Regions from separate parts of the Mesorhizobium sp. M0678 genome, predicted to be linked through region 2. Evidence: predicted binding sites of a transcription regulator. Region 2 holds the regulator's gene; the other holds the start of a gene.
What was found. Region 2 encodes LexA, which represses DNA repair genes until DNA is damaged. Its sites were predicted from a motif close to TGTTCNNNNTGTGTTCNG; they were not measured.
Positions count from the first base shown of each region.

Region 1 (6,987 bases), on a different contig from region 2:
AGCACCGAAGCGCCTTCGAGGTCGGCAAAGCGTGCCGATGGCATCATGAAATTCTCTCCCGGTCCAATGATCGCGGTCGGCCGGCGCGCATCCTATCCAGCCATGTCGGGCGGGCAAGGGCGAAAGAGTGGATTGTCAGGACTTATGTCCGACAAAAGGCCGCACGGGCCGCCGATCGATCAGTTGCCCAGCCGGACGCGGTACAATTCGACGGCGGCTCCGCTGGTCCCGGCAACCGGCTCAAGCCATTCCGGCACGCTGCCGCGCATCAGCCCGGCAAGAAAGCCTGCCGGCGCCTTGGCTGCGAGGAGCTTGCTTTCGGCGCTGCCGGGGCACAGCGCGACGAGGCCGACGTGATGATCCGCCACGACCGTCCTGGCATCGGCATCAGACCCAAGGAAGGCATCGAGCGCCAGCAGGTTGCCGGCGACATTGCGATGATAAGGCCCAGCGAAGACGCGATGTCCGGAATAGGCCAGGATAGGCGATCCGAGATTGGAAATTGCCAGTACGGTGGTGCCGGGCAGGCGGCCGAGTGCCGCAAAGGAGGCCATGCGCTGGCAAGCGACATCGGTGCCGTCGCCATTATCCGCCGTGGTGTTGCTGTCGTCGAAGGCTACCGAGGTCGCCGCGGCAGCCCCAGTCCAGACCGCATTCACCGAAACCAGCCAGACGGCAGCCATGCGCAGCGCCACCCCGCGCGACGCGCTGGCCTCGGCCCGTTGACGCCATTTGGCAATCCAGGCGGCAAGCGGGATGACGGCGAAGGCGATCGAGAATGTCGAACCGCGTACCTGCCAGGCGCTGACGATGAAGGCCACGACAAGCAGCGCGCCGACAAGGCTGTCCTGCCGCCGCCAGCCACCGCGGCCAAGGCGAAGCGCCATCAGCACGAGCGCAATGAGCGGCGTGGCATAGCGCGCCACCACCCCGGCCGGATCTTCAGCGAGCAGCTTGAACAGCGATTGCGCCTCGTCGATGTGATCAAGCCATAGCTCCTTGAGGCGCGGATCGAGGTTGGCGTAGGGCGCTGCCAGGCATTGTGGGAACAACAAGACGACGACAGCGCCCAATAGCAGGGCAAGCAGGCCAAGTGAGGCGATGCGCCGTTGGCGCGTGCGGCCGGCCGGCTCGATCGACGCTATCGCCGCAAGGCCGGTTCCGGCAATCGCCGCGACGACGAACTGCACGGTCGAAAAGGCGTCGCATTGCGCCTGACCCCAGGCAGACGGCGCAATGGTGGCGACAAAGACGAGAGCGGACACGCCGGCAAAGCCGAGGCCGAAATCCCTGGCGATCAGCCTCTCGCCATTGGCGCCGAGGGCGAACAGCATGGCGACAGAGGCGCCGATGGTGGCCACATAAGGGGCGGTCTCCATACCGACGGCCAGCATCAATCCGGCGCACAGGCCGGAGAGCAATGCCGCCGGCCTGCGCATTGGCGCTTCAAGCAATAGGCTCAGGCTGGCCATGCTCAGCATCAGCTGGATATTGTGGTGATCGAGCGCGCCAGGCGAAAAAATGCCAATGAAATACAGTGCGGCAGCGCCGACCACGACAGCGGGCAGCACGGCGCTGTCACCGGCAAAGCTGCGTGCGGCGCGGGCGGTGAAAAACACGGTCAGGCAGAAGAGCAGCGTCGGCCACAGCACTTGCGCAACATTCTCGGCAAAGGCCGCGCTGCCGGTCAGGGCCGATACGGCGATGATGATGGCGGCGATCGGCGCATCGACCAGCCGCGACCAATGCATGACGAAACCGCCTTCCAGGCCCATCCTGTACTGGTGCAGATCGAACCAGCCCTGGCTGGCCAGCATGTCGCGAACTTCGACAAGGCGCAGCAGATTGTCGTTGTCGCCGCCGGCATTGGTCAATTCCGGGAAGCCGGCAAGGGCATTGACGGCAAGTGCCGGCAACGTGGCAAGCAGCGCCAGCGCGATATCGGACCTCCAAATGGAGGCGCCATCGTCGGCTGTGCTCATATCAGGACCTTTGGAAGGAATACGGTGCGGTTTAAACCTAGCCTTAACAGCTTCAATAAATAGTAAAGCCGCCCGAGCGAGGCCGGCGCTTGAGCGGTCAGGGGCCTCACAGGGCATCCGGAGACGAAAAATGCCACAAGAAGTGCGCCATGAGCCGAGCATCGCCGTGCTCCTGCCTTGCTACAATGAGGAGCTGACGATCGGCGAAGTGGTGCGGCGCTTTCGCGAAACGCTGCCTGCCGCCGCGATCTATGTCTACGACAACAATTCGCGCGATCTGACGGCGCTCCGAGCCCGCGCCGCCGGCGCCATCGTGGTGCGCGAGCCGCGCCAGGGCAAAGGCAATGTCGTGCGCCGCATGTTCGCCGACATCGAGGCCGACATCTACCTGATGGCCGACGGCGACGGCACCTATGCGCCGGAGGACGCGCCGCAACTGATCAACACGCTGCTGACCGAGCGCTCCGACATGGTGGTGGGCACCAGGCGCGGCGTCGCCAACGACGCCGGCAGGACAGGCCACGCCTTCGGCAACCGCATCTTCAACAGCCTCTACAAACGTTTGTTCGGCTCGGACTTTACCGATATCTTCTCGGGTTACCGCGCCTTCACCAGGCGCTTCGTCAAGAGTTTTCCCGCCGTTTCCGGCGGTTTCGAGATCGAGACCGAAATGTCGGTGCACGCCTCGCAGCTCAAATTGCCGGTCAGCGAGATCGGACTCGACTATGGCCGCCGGCCGGAAGGCTCCTCGTCGAAGCTGTCGACCTTTCGCGACGGCGCGAAGATCCTGTGGATGTTCGCCATGCTGATGAAGGAGACGCAGCCGCTGCGTTTCTTCGGCGCTTTTTCGGTGTTCTTCCTGGCATCAAGCCTGTTTCTGATGGCGCCGGTGCTGATCGAGTTCGCCGAAACCGGGCTTGTGCCGCGCATGCCGACCTGGGTTCTGTCGGTCGGCCTGCTGCTGCTGTCGATGCTGGCGGCGGTGACCGGGGTGATCCTCGATTCGGTGTCGCGCGGCCGCGCCGAGCAGAAGCGCATCTTCTATCTGTCGATGCCTTCCGGTCGCGTCGAACGTGAACGTGCAAGCGCGCTCGCGACTTTGAAGGCCGGACCGCGCAAGACCCCGCGCGCGGCCTAGAGCCTAAATGGGACGCCTCGCCCGCTTCATTGTCGCCGGCGGCATCGGCTTCGTCGCCGACGCGGGTGCGCTTTGGCTGGTGCTGGCGGCAACGCCGCTTGGCCCCTTGGCAGCCCGCATCATTTCGATCGGTTTTGCGCTGTCCGCCACCTGGCTGATCAACCGCCACCTGACCTTCTCGCCTTCCAGCCGGGGCATCGCGCATGAGGGCGCCCGCTACGGCGGCGTCGGCATTGCCACCAGCGTCGTCAATTATCTCGTCTATTGCGTCATGTTGTTCGCACTGCCGATGGTGTCGCCGCTCATAGCCCTTGCGGTCGCCTCGCTGGTCGCCATGGCGCTGTCCTTCCTCGGCTATTCCAAGCTGGTGTTCGACCGCTGAAGGCACATCGCGTTGGGATCTGCGCCAAGCGAAGCGCAGCCTCATCATGACCTTGGCCGATTGGCAGAGGCCGCCGATTTCCTTATATCGCTGTCGTCGATGCATCGGCCCGAAAAATCGGAATCGATTTTCGGAAAGCACGATGCATGGATTCAAGAAATGTTGGAGCGTACTTTGTGCGTCCAAGTGGATCGCTCCAAGTGCGCCGGAGAGCTGCCATGCCCCTGAAAGTCGCCGTCCAGATGGACCACATCTCCACCGTGTCGGTAGCCGGCGACACGTCGTTTGCACTGTCGCTGGAGGCGCAGCGGCGCGGCCACCAATTGTTCCACTACACGCCCGACCGGCTGTCGCTGCGCGACGGCAAGGTGTTTGCCCGTATCGAGGCGATGCAGGTCCGCGACGAGAAGGGCAATCATTATTCGCTGGGCGAAGAAGTCCGCACCGATCTTTCGGAGATGGACGTCATCCTTTTGCGGCAGGATCCGCCCTTCGACATGAACTACATCACCACCACGCATATTCTCGAGCGCATCCATCCGAAGACGCTGGTGGTCAACGACCCGGCCTGGGTGCGCAACAGCCCGGAAAAGATCTTCGTCACCGAATTTCCCGACCTGATGCCGGACACGCTGATCACCAAGGACCCTCTCGAGGTCGCAGCCTTCCGCAAGGAGTTCGGCGATATCATCGTCAAACCGCTCTACGGCAATGGCGGCGCCGGTATCTTCCACCTGCACGAGGCCGACCGCAACCTCGCCTCGCTGCTCGAAGTGTTCGGCCAGTTGTTCCGCGAACCCTACATCGTGCAGCGCTACCTCAAGGAGGTGCGGGCTGGCGACAAGCGCATCATCCTGATTGACGGCGAGCCTGTCGGCGCCATCAACCGCGTGCCGGCCGAGCACGATTCGCGCTCCAACATGCATGTCGGCGGCCGCGCCGAAAAGACCGAATTGACGGAACGCGAACGCGAGATCTGCGCCCGCATCGGTCCCTCGCTGAAGGAGCGCGGCTTCATCCTCGTCGGCATCGACGTCATCGGCGATTACATGACCGAGATCAACGTGACCTCACCGACCGGCATACGCGAAGTGCAGCGCTTCGGCGGCGCCGACATCGCCAGCCTGTTCTGGGATGCCGTGGAGGAGAAGCGCAACTAGCCTCGCTTCGCGAGCGGCCGCGTTGCAAACCATTGCCGCCGTTGCGCTCAGCTGTTCCCCAAATGTTCTTGCCTTCGCCGGAAATCTGTGGTTGTCTCGGGTGACGCCGTTCGCGGCATGATCGCAAAGGCTTGGGGCAAAAGCCTGCATCCGGGGTGAAGACATGGTGGCGCGGGTTCGCACGGTTGCTTTCCAGGGCATCGAGGCCGTGCCGGTCGACGTGCAGGTGATGATCGCGCCGGGCAAGGTCAACATGCACATCGTCGGGCTGGCCGACAAGGCCGTAGCCGAAAGCCGCGAGCGGGTGCAGGCAGCACTTCATGCATCCGGCCTGTCGATGCCGTCGAAGAAGGTCACCGTCAATCTGGCGCCCGCCGACCTGCCCAAGGAAGGCAGCCACTACGATTTGCCGATCGCGCTCGGGCTGATGGCGGCGCTCGGCGCCATTCCGGGCGACATGCTGGCCGGCTATGTCGTGCTTGGCGAATTGTCGCTCGACGGCACCATCGCCGCGGTGGCTGGCGCGCTGCCGGCGGCAATCGGTGCCAATGCCGAAGGCAAGGGCTTGATCTGCCCGTTCGCCTGCGGGCCGGAAGCGGCCTGGGCCGGCAAGGATTTCGACATATTGGCGCCGCGCAGCCTGATCGCCATCGCCAATCATTTTCGCGGCACGCAGGTTCTGTCGCGGCCGGAAGCCGGCATCCATGCCGCGGCGCGCGACCTGCCCGACCTTGCCGACATCAAGGGCCAGGAGACCGCCAAGCGGGCGCTGGAGGTGGCGGCGGCCGGCGGCCACAATCTGCTGATGGTCGGGCCGCCGGGATCGGGAAAGTCGATGCTGGCGCAGCGGCTGCCGTCGATCCTGCCGCCGCTGGCGCCCAGGGAATTGCTCGAAGTCTCGATGATCGCCTCGGTGGCCGGCGAACTCGGCGAAGGCAAGCTGACCGACCGGCGGCCGTTCCGTGCACCACACCATTCGGCCTCGATGGCGGCGATGGTCGGCGGCGGTCTGCGCGTGCGGCCGGGCGAGGCCTCGCTTGCCCATCACGGCGTGCTGTTCCTCGACGAGTTTCCCGAATTCTCGCCGCAGGCGCTCGATGCGCTGCGCCAGCCGCTGGAGACCGGCGACTGCATGATCGCGCGCGCCAACCACCGCGTTACTTATCCGGCACGTATCCAGCTGGTCGCGGCGATGAACCCGTGCCGCTGCGGCATGGCCGGCGAGCCCGGCTATCGCTGCCTGCGCGGCGATCGCTGCCGCACCGACTACCAGGCGCGCATTTCCGGCCCGCTGCTCGACCGTATCGATCTCAGGATCGAGGTGCCGGCGGTCTCGGCCAGCGATCTGATCCGGCCGGACCGGGCGGAGAAAAGTGCCGCCGTCGCACTACGTGTTGCCCGCGCCCGTACGATCCAGCGCGAGCGCTTCGAGCGGCTCGGCGCGACCGCCACCACCAACGCCCATTGCTCGCCGTCAGTCATCGAGGAGATCGCCATGCCCGATGCCGCCGGCCTGTCGCTGCTCAGGGATGCCAGCGAAAAGCTCGGCTTTTCCGCACGAGCCTATCACCGCGTCTTGAAGGTGGCGCGGACCTTGGCCGATCTCGAGGCCAGCGAGACGGTCGGCCGCATCCATCTGGCCGAAGCGATTTCCTACCGCATGAGCTCGGAACGGATGGCACAAGCGGCGTAGGCTTCCTTCCCCTCGAGGGGAGGGTGGCCGCGAAGCGGCCGGGTGGGGTCGCCGGCGACGTGCTCGGCCTTTAACGTCTGCACGATATGCGCAGATCAAGATGGCACCGAGTATTGGTCGCCAAGACAATCCCGTTCTTGTCGCTGGAATGGGAGTCGGCGCACTTCTTGCAGGACCCCTCCCGGCCCTTCGGGCCACCCTCCCCTCAAGGGGGAGGGGGACCCCGACTCCCATGCCTTCGCTTCAGGTGCCCTGCTTCGCCTTCAGCTCCAGCCGCCGCGCGTGCAGCACTGGCTCGGTGTAGCCGTTGGGCTGGATGCGGCCTTTGAAGACGAGGTCGCAGGCGGCGAGGAAGGCGATGGACTTGTCGAAATCCGGCGCCATCGGCCGGTAGAGCGGATCGCCTTGGTTCTGGCGGTCGACGATCGCCGCCATGCGTTTCATCGTCTCCATGACCTGCTCGGGCGTGCAGACGCCGTGATGCAGCCAGTTGGCGATGTGCTGCGAGGAGATGCGCAGCGTGGCGCGGTCCTCCATCAGGCCGACGTCGTTTATATCCGGCACTTTCGAACAGCCGACGCCCTGGTCGATCCAGCGCACGACATAGCCCAGAATGCCTTGCGCGTTGTTGT
Region 1 covers NZ_JAMYPT010000014.1:47,254-54,240, reverse strand. Annotated here, with positions in the region: gene NKI29_RS22900 (SDR family NAD(P)-dependent oxidoreductase) at 1-47, opposite strand, end outside; gene NKI29_RS22895 (hypothetical protein) at 180-1,982, opposite strand; gene NKI29_RS22890 (glycosyltransferase) at 2,113-3,120, shown strand; gene NKI29_RS22885 (GtrA family protein) at 3,128-3,502, shown strand; gene gshB (glutathione synthase) at 3,721-4,662, shown strand; gene NKI29_RS22875 (YifB family Mg chelatase-like AAA ATPase) at 4,826-6,355, shown strand; gene NKI29_RS22870 (malate synthase G) at 6,599-6,987, opposite strand, start outside.
Region 1: a site for LexA is predicted at 4,715-4,732, ahead of NKI29_RS22875 (YifB family Mg chelatase-like AAA ATPase). Genes of this name have one in related genera too.

Region 2 (6,987 bases):
CGGCATCGCCATCGATGAAGGTGATTTCCGATTCGCAGCTCGCCGTCGACGTAAAACCGGGATCGTAGGTAAAGACGCCGGCGGTGTTGTAGAGCGAACCGATGTCGATGACGTCAGGTCCTACCGAACCACTTCGTATCTTGAATTCATGGATTTTGCCGCCGAGTTCCAGTTTGGCCGTCGATGCCTGGGTTTTGCCGCCAAATTCCATTTTTGTCGCAGGTTCGGTCATAGCAAACTCCTTTTTGTTTCCTCAGGCCGGCAAAGGCAAAATATCTGAACCCAACACGTCAAAAACATCGGAATACGCACATTTGCGCCCGCAATTAAATCTGCGCGGCAGATTAGGCCAAGACCCAATGTTGCACTGCGAAACACACCTTTCAATGCCAATCTTCTTGGGCCAGTTTGCTAATCGATTTGATCAGCGATCCGCGCCAGGCTTTCCTCGCGGCCAAGCACGGCCAGCACATCGAAGACACCTGGCGAGGTACTTTTGCCGGTGAGCGCGGCGCGCAAAGGTTGGGCCACGGCGCCGAGTTTATGGCTGGCGGCCTGCGCATAGTCGCGGATCGCGGCTTCGGCTGAGGCGGCAGACCACTCCGAAACCGTGGCTAGTGCCGCATGAGCGCCCCGCAGGATCGCGCGCGCCTCACCGCTGAGCAGCGCCGCCGCCTTCTCGTCGACCGGCAGCGGCCGCTCGACGAAAAGGAATGCAGCCCCTTCAACAAGTTCGACCAGCGTCTTGGCGCGCTCCTTCAGGCCCGGCAAAGCGGCAAGCAGTTGCGCCCTGCGTCTGTCGTCGAGGCGCGCCGCGATTGCCGGGCCGCCTTCAAGATAGGGCAGAGTGGCGATGAAGATGTCGAGCAGCGCCGCGTCGTTCATCCGGCGCATATGCACGCCGTTAAGCGCCTCGAGCTTGGCGAAGTCGAAACGGGCGGCGCCCTTGTTGACGTCGCCAATGTCGAACCATGCAATCATGTCGGCGATCGACATGATCTCATCGTCGCCGTGGCTCCAGCCAAGCCTCGCCAGATAGTTGAGCAGCGCCTCCGGCAGGTAGCCCATGGCGCGATAGGCTTCGACGCCAAGCGCACCGTGCCGCTTCGACAGCTTGGCGCCGTCGGCACCGTGGATCAGCGGGATATGCGACATCGACGGCACCTCCCAGCCCATGGCCTGATAGATTACGGTCTGGCGTGCGGCGTTGGTCAAATGATCGTCGCCGCGGATGATGTGGGTGATGCCCATGTCGTGATCGTCGACGACGACGGCATGCATGTAGGTGGGATTGCCATCCGAGCGCAGAATAATGAAATCGTCGAGATCCTTGTTGGGAAAGCGCACGTCGCCCTGGACGCGGTCATGCACCACCGTCTCGCCGTCTGTCGGCGCCTTGATGCGGATCGCCCCCTTGGCGCCGGGCGGCGCCTCCGACGGGTCGCGGTCGCGCCAGCGTCCATCATAGCGGGGCGGAAGCCCCTTGGCTCGCGCTGCCTCGCGCATCGCCTCCAGCTCCGCCGGCGTCGCGTAGCAGTAATAGGCCTTGCCCACGCGCACCAGCTCCTCGGCCACCTCGCGATGGCGCGGCGCGCGCTCGAACTGCGAGACAGGCGCGCCGTCCCAGGTGAGTCCGAGCCAGGAAAGTCCGTCGAGAATGGCTGCCGTCGCCGCATCGGTGGAGCGCTCGCGGTCGGTGTCCTCGATGCGCAGCAGCATCGTGCCGCCTGTGTGCTTGGCATACAGCCAGTTGAACAGCGCCGTGCGCGCGCCGCCAATGTGCAGATAGCCGGTGGGCGAGGGGGCAAAACGGGTGACGACCTTATCGGGCATGGAACTCTCAGGCGGGCGAAGGAAGTGGGTTTGCGGACTTTCGCGCGTTGCGCGTTCATGTAGCATAGGAGGTCGAGGGCGCAAGGGGCAGACCCGATGGCTGTGCGAGGCCGTGGTGCGGGCGAGGGCGAGGACGTTGGCAGCGGCGTCAGCGAACGCTTGCTGTTTGCCGCTCCCCCGCCTGTCCTGCCGGCACCGGCATTGCTACCCGCTCCGCGCTTCGATGCTCCGTCGCTGCCGGCCAGCGACCCAGCAACGGTTCTCGTGCCCGCGGGCGAGCCCATCGTACGCCTGCCCAGGCGTTTCCGCCTCCCGTCACCGTCCCGTATCCGCAACAGCGTAACCTCGGCAGCCGGCCTGGAACTCGACCGCGGCATCGCCTTCCTGCTGGTGCCGGTGTTCCTCGCATGCGGGGTGGTCGTATATTTCGGGCTGTCGGTGGAGCCGGCCTTTCCACAGCCGATCGCAATCGCGCTCCTCGCGGCCCTTTGTGCCGTCGTCTCGCGGTCATGGCCCAGGACGCGCCTGTGCTTCATGGTGGCGCTGCTCTGCGCGCTTGGCGTACTTGCCGCCAAGTTCGAGACATGGCGTGTCGGAACGCATATGCTCGGCTCCGAAATCTCGACGCGGCTGACGGGTCGCGTCGTATCGTACGAGCCCATGGCGAGCGGCCGCATCAGGCTGACAATCGATGTGATCTCAACGGCCAGGCCGACACTGCGCTACATGCCGGAACGGGTCCGCGTTTCGGCGATGAAGATACCGGCTGAGCTGACCGCCGGTTCCGAGATCACCGGCTATGTGCGGCTGCTGCCGCCGACCGGCCCGGTGCGGCCCGACAGCTATGATTTCTCCTTCGACAGCTATTTCGCCGGTATCGGCGGCAGCGGCTTTTTTCTCGGCAATCCGAAAGTCGTGTCGTCGGGCAGCATGCCGCTTGCCGCGCAGCTTTCTTCCGCGATCGAAGACGCGCGCGAATCCATCGCCGACCATATCCGCAGCCGCATCGGCGGTGCCGAGGGCGAGATTGCTGCTGCGCTGATCGTCGGCGTGCGCGCCGGCATTCCCGAGGAGATCAACGAAGCGATGCGGCGCACCGGCATCTACCACATCATCTCCATCTCGGGGCTGCATATGGCGTTGGTCGCCGGCACCATCATGGCGCTGCTGCGGGGTGCCTTTGCGCTGTTTCCCGATTTCTCATCGCGACGGCCGGTCAAGAAATATGCCGCGGCCGCCGCTTTTTTCGATTGCGGCCTACCTCGTCTTTTCCGGCATTGTCGTTGCGGCCGAACGCAGCTTCATCATGCTGGCGGTGATGCTTATCGCCGTGCTGTTCGACCGGGCCGCGCTCACCATGCGCAACCTGGCGATCTCGGCCATCGCGGTCATCCTGGTGTCGCCGCACGAGGTGGTCGGTCCGAGTTTCCAGATGTCCTTCGCCGCGACGGCGGCCCTTGTCGGCGCCTATGCAGGCTGGTCCGATTACCGCGCCGGCAGGGCCACCACGCCGCCGCCGCGGCGGTCGCCGCTACGCTTTGCCACTCGAAAGGTCCTGTTGGGCATGTGCGGTCTGGCGATGACCTCAATCATTGCAGGGAGCGCCACGGCGCTTTTCGCCATATGGCATTTCCAGCGCGTGGCGCCGCTCAGCCTGTTCGCCAATCTGGCCATCATGCCCATCGTCTCACTGGTCGTCATGCCCTTCGCCGTTCTCAGCGCGCTGGCGATGCCGTTCGGTGCGGATGGCCCTTTCCTCTATGTCATGGGCAAGGGGCTGACGGCGATGATCGCCCTGTCCGGGTGGATCTCGGAGCGCTCGCCGATCGATGCGGTCGGGCTGATTTCGCTGAGATCCGTCCTTCTGGTGACGATCGCCCTCGTCATTGCCAGCATGGCGACGACCTGGTTGCGGCTGGCGGCACTTCCTTTTGCGCTCGCCGGCTTGCTGACGACAACGCAGACACGCATACCCGACGTATTGGTCTCGGAGGACGCGCGGCTGGTCGCGCTGCCGATCGGCAGCGGTGAACTCGCGGTCAACCGGGCACGCCCGAATGAGTTCACCATCGACAACTGGAAACGCGCGCTCACATCAGAGGCCATCGTCGCGCCGGAAACACCTGGAAAGAACGACCCGCAATTCGACATTGCCGATCCGGCCGACCTACCGCCGGGCATGCCGTTCATTTGCACGGACGGCCTCTGCCTTGCCAGGCATCCATCCGGCGCGATCATCGCGCAAGCCAAGGACCGCGATACTGCGCGGCCAGCCTGCGCCTTTGCCAGCTTGATCGTCATCGACGACGCCACCGCCCATAACCCCTGCTACTACGACCGGCTGGTCCTCGTCGTCACCAAACGGCAACTGGCGCGCGCGGGAAGTGCCGCCGTCTATTTCGATCCACAAGCGGCAACACGCGCCGAGATCCGCTTCGCCGTCAAAAAATCATACCGGCCCTGGCACGTGCAGCGGAAATTTTCACGCGCGGCACGGGGCCTGCCGCCATACCGCAGGGCCGACAACCCCAAAGCCGGCGCCAAGGGCGGAGCTCAGTAGCGGCGGATCAGTCCGACGAGCTTGCCCTGCACCTTGACCCTGTCTGGTCCGAAGATGCGCGTCTCGTAGGCCGGATTGGCGGCTTCCAGGGCGATCGAGGCGCCCTTGCGGCGGAACCGCTTCAGCGTCGCTTCCTCCTCGTCGACCAGTGCCACCACGATCTCACCGGGGCTCGCCGTATCGGCATTGCGGATGATCACCGTGTCGCCGTCGAAAATGCCAGCCTCGATCATCGAATCGCCTTTGACCTCGAGCGCATAATGCTCGCCGCCCATGATCATATCCGGCGGCACCGAAATCGAATGCGTCTGGTGCTGGATGGCATCGATCGGCACACCGGCCGCGATGCGGCCCATTACCGGGATCGAAACGGCGGCGACGACATCGTCGTCATTGCCGGCTGCAGGGACACGCGACGATGTCGGCTTGCCCTGCCGAGGGGCGCCTTGCCCAAGGCTGCCCTGGATGACACTCGGCGAGAACTTGCGTGCCGCATTGAGGCCGGGGGCGATCGAGTCAGGCAGGCGTAGCACCTCCAGCGCACGGGCCCGGTTGGGCAAACGGCGAATGAAGCCGCGCTCCTCCAGCGCCGTAATCAGCCGGTGGATTCCGGATTTGGAAGCCAGATCGAGCGCTTCCTTCATCTCGTCGAATGAAGGCGGGATACCGCTTTCCTTCAACCTTTCGTGGATGAACATAAGCAGTTCGTGTTGTTTGCGTGTCAGCATAGCGACCCCCAACAGAATCAGAAAAACAAACCCAGAACAAACACTATCTGTTCCAGTTGTGTTCCGCAACTGTTTAAAGTTTAATGAATGCGTTAAGGCTCGGGAAACAAACGACGTCCCTACCGGCGTACCGCATTTTCACCGCCGCGAGCCTCATCGCCTTGATTCTGCTTTCGTTTGCGCCCTTCTGGCCTCCTAGAAGGCGGCACTGGCATCGGCCGTCGGTCGGCAAAAGGCACGGAATTGAACCCGTATCGACTGTGCGGTTTGGTCAATGCACCGTGAACGAAACGAATTCAAAACGCCAACCTCGGGTTAAGTCCCGGTTTCCACCGCCTGGTCAGGCTGCTTCTCGCCGGTGGAGCCTTGCTGCGCGCAACCAGGTAATGGAAGAACAGTCGATGCGTGTCCGGCGTTGCGTTGGATCTTGGGGGAGCAGACAAATCATGACAGGAATTCCCGATCTCGTGGCCATAAAGGCGATGGATGCCGCGGATCCGTTGCGCGCGATGCGCGACCGCTTTGTGTTGCCGCAAGGAGTGATCTATCTCGACGGCAATTCGCTAGGAGCTGCTTCACGTGCCGCTTTCGATGAACTGCACAAGGCCGCGACCGAAGAATGGTCGCATGATCTCATCCGCGCATGGAACACGGCCGGCTGGTTCAACATGCCGCTTGAACTTGGCGACCAGCTCGGGCGCCTGATCGGTGCCGCGGCCGGCCAGACGGTGGTCTGCGACACGACATCGGTCAACATCTACAAGCTGCTGCACGCCGCCATGGCCATGCGACCGGAGCGGCAGGTCATCGTCGCCGAGGGCGATAGTTTTCCGACGGACCTCTACATGGCCGAGGGTGTGGTTTCGACGCGAAAAGATACGCTGCTGCGCCTCTCGGGGGTCGACGCGCCGACCATCGAAGAGCTGATCGACGAACGCACCGCCGTGGTGCTGGTCAACCACGTCAACTATAAGTCGGGCGAACTGCGCGACATGCCGGCGCTGACGCGCAGGGCTCAGGAAGCCGGGGCGATGATCGTCTGGGATCTCTGCCACACCGCCGGCGCGATGCCAGTCGAACTCGACAAGGCAAACGCCGATTTTGCCGTTGGCTGCACCTACAAATATCTGAATGGCGGCCCGGGCGCGCCTGCCTTCATCTATGCGGCTGAGCGGCATCTTTCCGACATCCAGCAGCCGCTCACCGGCTGGTGGGGCCATGCACGGCCCTTCGCCTTCGAGCCAGGCTATGCGGCCGGCACCGGCATCCGCCGGTTTCTGTGCGGCACGCAGCCGGTCCTGTCGATGCGCACGCTGAAGGGCGCGCTCGACATCTGGAACGATGTCGACATGACGGCGGTGCGCAAGAAGAGCATCGCACTGGCGGATCTGTTCATCGAGCTTGTCGAGGCAAAGTGCGGCACTTACGGGCTCACGCTCGAAAGCACGCGCGATGGGGAAAAACGCGGCAGCCAGATTTCATTCATGCATGAGCATGGCTACCAGGTCATGCGCGCGCTGATCGAACGTGGCGTGATCGGCGATTTTCGCGCGCCATCGACCATGCGCTTCGGCTTCACCCCGCTCTATGTCGGCTATGCCGATGTCTGGCAGGCCGTCGAAGTGCTTGAGGACATCCTGCGCACCGGTGCGTGGAAGGAAGCGCGCTTCGCCATCAAGGCGGCTGTCACTTGAGATTGATGCGAGAGCTGGAATCGTGAGGCTGGCGACGACGCGCCGCGCGATGCTCACGGCTACGTTGCAAGGCTATATTGCCAGGGAGGGCGCAGGGTGTTCGAACGTCACATTGCCGATTGGGACAACGCCTATGCCAACGGCGCCAACATAGCCGGCAGCGATCGCTGGC
Region 2 covers NZ_JAMYPT010000001.1:455,452-462,438, forward strand. Annotated here, with positions in the region: gene gltA (citrate synthase) at 1-232, opposite strand, end outside; gene gltX (glutamate--tRNA ligase) at 412-1,833, opposite strand; partial or broken gene NKI29_RS02175 (ComEC/Rec2 family competence protein) at 1,930-4,393, shown strand; gene lexA (transcriptional repressor LexA) at 4,387-5,121, opposite strand; gene kynU (kynureninase) at 5,568-6,815, shown strand; gene NKI29_RS02190 (hormone-sensitive lipase) at 6,912-6,987, shown strand, end outside.